Regions from separate parts of the Endozoicomonas sp. ALD068 genome, predicted to be linked through region 2. Evidence: predicted binding sites of a transcription regulator. Region 2 holds the regulator's gene; the other holds the start of a gene.

Region 1 (3,420 bases), 1.6 Mb from region 2:
CCTTTGCCAGAAACTGAAAATTCTTGGACAAACATCTTACCAGGCAGAAACGGAACGCTGAATTCGTTCACACTCAGGGATCTTTGTCAGGAGGCTCGAGGAGAGTTTTTTCTACGCCGGGTTTTCTTCTTGAAGCGGTTTGGCGATACCGGAGGCAACCCCTGTACATTAATGGTTCCAGAGTGCCCGGCCTCCCGCAACAACTGAACCAGATGCTGTTCCAGCTCACTCATAAAAGTCTGATAAGAGCCTTTTTTCTCTACAATCTGATTCAGTGAGGCTTCCCAGCGGGCGGTCATGTCAGGACGACTGACAGGCTCGGGCAGAGCTTTTATCAATGCTTTCCCGGTCTCTGTAGCATGAATGTTTTTACCCTGACGGGTAAGATATTTCCTATTGAACAATAATTCTATAATGCCTGCCCGGGTGGCTTCGGTACCCAGACCGTCGGTCTCCTTGAGCACCTTCCTGATCCCGGTATCTTTAACATAGCGGGCAATACCGGTCATGGCCGACAGCAGAGTGGCGTCGGTGAAAGGTCTGGGTGGCTGAGTTTGCTTTTCTGCCAAATCCGCATCCTTGCAGAGCAGTGCCTGCCCCCTGTGCAATTCCGGCAACCTCTGACCGTCCTCTTTATCCTCAGAGACGGACGGCTTGCGGGGAAAAATGGCTTTCCAGCCTTCTTCCTGCACCTCCCTGCTGCTGGCCGTGAATTGCCCGCCTTCCAGGGTGACACTGACTTTACGAGCTAAAAACCGGTGATCCGGATAAAACTGTGCCACATACTGTCTGGCGATGAGGCCATATAAGTTGCGCTCCCGGTCACCCATTTTGTAGAGATCAGTTCTTCGGGTGGTCGGGATAATACCGTGGTGTGCGCTTACTTTGCTGTCATTCCAGGCTTTGCTTTTGCGGTCGGGTAATGCACCGTCCACAGCACTGGCCAGTTTTTCATCATTGCTTCGTATCGCGCCCAGCACTTCCGGTGCTTCCCTGAAATGCTCCACAGGCAGATAACGACAATCCGATCGGGGATAAGTCACCAGTTTCTGCTCATAAAGCTTTTGACAGACATCCAGCACTTCCTTGGCACTCATCCTTAACTGTTTGGCAGCATCAATCTGAAGAGCGGAAAGTGAATAGGGTAACGGTGGCGATTCCTTCCCAGGTTTCTTCTCCAGCTTAGTGACTGTCCCCTCCTTGCCCTGAATCCTGCTGACAACATTTTCCGCCAGTCGACGATCAAGTACACGGCCCTCGTCATCCATCCAGGGCTGGCAGGCTTCACTGGGTTGCCATTTGGCCTTGAAACACTCGCCCTGGTCAGTCACCAGCAGGGCAAAGACTTCAAAATAAGGTTTGGGTTGGAAATCGGCAATGTCTTCGTCCCTTCGCACCACCAGACCCAAAACCGGAGTCTGTACCCGACCGACAGAAAGCAAACCGCCATAACCTGCCTTTTTGCCAAGAACGGTATAGGCACGGGTTAAATTGATACCATAGAGCCAGTCGGCACGGGAGCGTGTCAGAGCGGAAACAGAAAGAGGTACAAAATCAGAATTGCTCTGCATTCGATCGAAGGCTTTCTTAACTGCCGGACCGTTCAAGTCATTCACTAAAAGACGACGGACACTTTTTCTGCGGGTTGGTGAAAGTTTGAGATAATCCAACACTTCATCGACCAGCAACTGCCCTTCCCTGTCCGGGTCTCCGGCATGAACAATGACATCAGCCGTTTTCAACAGCTTACGAATCACCGATAACTGGGAGCGAGTGTTTTTTCGTGGTTGCAGTTGCCACTGCTGGGGAACAATAGGCAAATGTTCAAAACGCCATTGCTTGAAGGCAGGGTCATACTGTTCAGGCTCAACCTGCTCCAGCAGGTGGCCTATACACCAGGTGACGACATCACCGGATGCGGTCTCTATGTAGCCATCCTGTCGTTTATGGGGGCGGGGCAAAACATCGGCTATGGCTCTGCCCAGACTGGGTTTTTCAGCAATGATTAAACGCATCAGGTCAACAAAAGTTACATCAGATCAATGGTACAGCTGCCTATAATAAGTTTCTTTCTGGCCGTATCATAGCCCTGAATAAGCAGACAGCCCAAGGCTTCAGCCTTTTTCAAGTATCTGGCCAGTTGGTTCAATATACGTTCAGCAATGATAGCAGGTACTCCCTGAGCCTTGAGTCATTAATTAACTTGAAGAATTCGTCAAGCTGTTCTTTATCATAACCGGTATTCTGATCGAATATGTGCTGAATCAGTACCTTGGTTGCCAAAATATCACGAATATCCTTGCTTTCTGTGTTTTTGATTTCATCAAATAATTCATTGTTCTCACCCTGTACCAACTTTCTCTTAACTTGTGTATCGAGACGCCAAACTTCAGCATTGGGGCAGTGGACCAGCCATACAACATCCAGCAGATCAGGCATGGCGTTTTTTGCCTTAATGATTTGCTTGTTTGTCTGACGACGAAGCGGTGAGTCCTGGTTAAATTGATTCAGTGCTGCTGCCTTTATTTCTGGCTGATAGTCATTCACGAAAAATGACTCAAGGCCTGTGCCTTGCCAGAGTGATTGAAGATGTTCGTTCACCTGAGTTTGAAAATGACGCCATTGGTAAAAAGGAATCTTATTCATTGTGATGGCTTTGGCCAGGTTGATATCTCCTGTAACCAGGGTTAATGGTTGAGAGAAGTAAGCCAGAGCATTGTAAGCATTGTCGTTATCAATAAAACCAGAATCGATAAACGTTATTTTTCTATATTCAGAGACAGTAGGGTCACAATCGCTATACGTTATTTTTTTATATTCAGAGGTTGTGCGCTGACAATAGCTATTTGATGCACTGTTTGATTTGTAATGAACATTGCCAAAACCCAGTTCACTGAGCATTTCTTTAAAGGACTCTGTTGATAACATTGACCATTTAAGGTCGGTAACAATTTTTATGTCACCCGGATCTATCCTTCTGATAATCTCCAAATACTCTTTCAAGAAGGCTTCATCGTCGTAATAAGCGGTATAATACGACACGTTCTGAATAGCTTCTGCCTGAGTATCCAAATCACTATGACCCGTAAGAGCAAGTCCCAGCCATGGCCTATCTTGCAGTAATTGCTTTAAATCTTTGTACAGTGAAGTTGACGTTTTGTCGTCTGAAATTTCGTAATTATCAACTTTCTCGATCAGTTCTGAGTTAAAGGGTAACCCAAGGTGCAGTTCACCCAGACCAAACCTTGGCGTAGCAATAGAGAACTTATGTTGTTCTGTTTTAATGGAGCACTCTGTAAGATTTTGACACAAATCATAACCTTCAAACCGAAAGTCCGAGATGTAGTTCATGGTTTGACGATTCAAAGGCATAGATTCAAGGCTACTGACTCCAGATCTTTGGTGAAAATTTTCTACCAG
Region 2 (3,420 bases):
GACAAAATTTCTCAGACATTTGGAGCCGATGTCATAAGGTCTGAAGATTTAACAAGATTAGGCCATCCCTCAAATTGTGATCTGGAAATTCTTCAGAAGACCAGAGTATCCATTAATGAAGAGGGAGCTTATGGTCAAGTTGCCACTGCCGCAACAAGAACACTCAGAGGCTTCGGTACAAAAAAACCACCACACTTTCATTTTGTCTCCCCTGGTTACATTGCCATTGTAGATGGACAAGGCAATCGGTTGGTGGAGATGCTGATTAAGGATGGCAGCTTTTTAGAATTTTATGCGGCCGGGAATGACTCAGCTGAAAGCTTGAAATCTAATGATTTGAAATCTGATAAAAGTTTGAAACCAAATGACTTGACAGCTGATAGCAAAATGACTCCTATCGAAAATTATAAAAATTACAGAAAAATAGATGAACCCAAAAAAGACGAAAAAATTATTGAAGAAACTATTAACTCTATAAAATATATGTTACCAGATGATGAATCTATTGATGTGAGTAAACTAATATACCATAAGTTTGATCCGAAAGAGGATTTTAATATCAAAAGTGCCAAAGCAGTTAAATCCAGATTAGCTATCCATACTGGTAGTAAGGATAATGCCCTTGATATCAGAGAAAGAATATTAGAATGGCTTGATTACAAACATGTAGATTTTGTTAAAGTTTGGCATGGTTTTGATGGCTTTGAAGTAGAAGTTTCAAATGATGCCTGGGATGCACTGCGGAAGAAATTAACTTCTACACAATCATAAATAAAATGCCAAATCCGGAGATTAACCACCTCCGGATTTTTTATTAAAAAAAGCTTCAGGGACTCAGCTTGCGAATTTCAGCCAACAACTCATCACTATGGTGGCAAAGCATGCCTCACCTGCACCATTGACGACCCTCTTGTCAGTTTTTGCTGGCCTGAACATAAGTACCTAACCAGTTGGTTTCGCATATTCTGGACGGCGGCTTTTTCCACCCTTCTGCGTTCCAACTCTGGTTGCGTAGCTAAGGCTACGCGCCCGTCGTTGCGCCTTGAAGGATGAAAAAATCCACTCGCCAGAATATGCGAAACCAACTGGCCAGGTATTTAATAACTTGCCACCACAAAAATACTGTATATAATCACAGATACTGTATAAAAAAACAGATTGAGAGACCATGATCAAACTGACTAAACGGCAATCCGAGATACTGGACCTGATCAAATCTCATATTGACGAGACAGGTTTCCCACCCACCAGAGCCGAAATCGCCAAGACCTTCGGCTTTCGCTCACCCAATGCTGCCGAAGAACATCTCAGGGCACTGGCCCGTAAAGGCGCTATCGAGATTACCCCCGGCGCCTCCCGCGGTATCCGTATTCCGGACAGCCAGCCTGAAGGCCTTCCGATTATCGGACAAGTTGCTGCCGGGAACCCGATCCTCGCCCAGGAACATATCGAAGACCACCTGATGCTCAATCCCGCTTTCTTCACCCCATCGGCAGACTTCCTGTTAAGGGTAAAAGGAATGAGCATGAAGGACATCGGGATTCTTGATGGTGACCTGCTGGCCGTTCACAAGACAACAGATGTTCGAAACGGTCAGGTTGTCGTCGCCCGGATTGAAGATGATGTCACCGTGAAAAGATTCGAGAAACAGAAAAACAAAGTATTGCTGCATCCGGAAAACGACGAGTTCGAAACCATAGTCGTTGATCTCACTCAGGATGCCTTTGCCATCGAAGGTTTAAGCGTCGGAGTCATCAGAAATCAGTCCTGAGACGGAATAAGATGAGCCTGACCATTACCAGAGACACTACTCACAACAGGCAGCTGTTGTTAAAGGCCCACTACGCTGAAGTGCGAATAACAAACAGCGTCCGGGCTATGCCAGAAGGAAGAATTTATGCTGTACCGAACCAGCAGTGAAAGGCACAATTTTTCAGCCCCAAGCTACCAGACCAATACAGTCTGCATTAACCCCTCGCGCCTAGAAAAGACTTTATCAGGAAAAACTGAAAAGTCTCTGAAGCCCAGTATTAATGAACTCATTCTTTCAGGTCAACCCTGGCAGGCAGAACAACTCCTGACGCCCATGCTCAGTCAGCTGTCCACTGACAGTGAACGTTGGTTGACCCTGATTCTGGCAGATGACACCAGAACCCTGCACTGGTTAAAGAATTGCGACTTAAATCATGACAAGGTGCAAATCTTTAGCTCCAACAATATTAATCAGACATTGGAACTCACCAGGAAAGCGCTGGCATCCGGAACCAGCCACACTGTCATCAGCTGGCTGGGGCATTTGGATAAAGGGTGGCTAACTAAGCTTGAAAGCGCAGCCAGGAATGGACAGTGTCAGGGGCTGGCTATTCGCAGTAGACAGGTTGCATGATGCCCGTCATTTTCATGAAAATGGAGTCAGTGCAGTACTCTGTTCTCAGGAATCTCTTCTTCAGAGGATTGCGGACGAGTGAGTTCAGCAACTTCACGCATGCCAGCATCAAACATGACCTTTGCCACTTGCAAATGGTCCCCTTCAAGATACTGTTTGGCTTCCTCTGAAAATTTCATAGTCAGCAGGGGCTCACCCTCGTCGTCACTGCTTCGCAGAACAATCTCTCCTGTTGGAAGTTCCACAATTTCCAAAAACGATGCAGCCATATTTCGTTCCATAAATAGCGTATAAGAGGGAGAAATCATGCAGCATTGTGACTTATGATGCAATAGGTCAGTAGAGAGTAATGCAAAGTGTTATTGCAGACTGGAAAGTAAAAACCCTTAAAAGAGCTGCAGCTTTTGCCCCCGTATTGCAGCATACACACGATAAACTGGAATTAATCAGGCTGTTAGCGACAGAGCAAAGCCCAACACTTTCGCACCATTCATCGTGCCATAATCAACAGGGCTGATCGCCTCAACCGGAACAGCATATTCGGCAGCACGCAGCTTGAGATCATTCAACATATATTTAACCTGAGGACCCAGCAGAACAACATCGAAACAGGCTACCTGTTCATCGAAATGACTAGCGCCGAAGGCTTCAACCTCGACTTCTTCACTCCGACTTTCAGCTGCTTCGCGCATTTTCTCCACGAACATGCTGGTAGACATACCTGCCGAACAGCACAGCATGATCTTAGTCATAAGATACCTCTGATCAAATTGAACAACAGCCATAAACAACAGAGTTCTAAACATTCCCACAATCATGCACGGTTTGAATCAATCCAGGCACACTATTATGAGTCATGAATCAGATCTAAAAAATCTAATCACCATTCAAGATTGAAATTTCTAAAGTGCCCTACCAACTCCTTGAGGGAGGCAAGAATACTCTTGGCACTTTCTGGCGTCTTAATACCTTTGGTGACTTCACTAGTATCCGAAGCAATCATAATCATACTGCTATTACTTGAATATGATTGT

The links. The regulator LexA, encoded in region 2, represses DNA repair genes until DNA is damaged. The targets are predictions, from matches to a motif close to TACTGTNTANNTANACAGTA.
Region 1: ACO6V5_RS01245 (DNA topoisomerase III) is a predicted target of LexA. The motif match lies at 2,088-2,107, and genes of this name have one in related genera.

The regions. Positions count from the first base shown of each region.
Region 1 covers NZ_JBLYNU010000004.1:315,290-318,709, reverse strand. The annotation lists gene ACO6V5_RS01245 (DNA topoisomerase III) at 87-2,015, opposite strand; gene ACO6V5_RS01240 (hypothetical protein) at 2,146-3,420, opposite strand, start outside.
Region 2 covers NZ_JBLYNU010000004.1:1,913,116-1,916,535, reverse strand. The annotation lists gene ACO6V5_RS06825 (serpin family protein) at 1-771, shown strand, start outside; gene lexA (transcriptional repressor LexA) at 1,169-1,771, shown strand; gene ACO6V5_RS06815 (SulA-like leucine-rich domain-containing protein) at 1,898-2,386, shown strand; gene ACO6V5_RS06810 (hypothetical protein) at 2,413-2,655, opposite strand; gene ACO6V5_RS06805 (PTS sugar transporter subunit IIB) at 2,833-3,138, opposite strand; gene ACO6V5_RS06800 (DUF6586 family protein) at 3,267-3,420, opposite strand, start outside.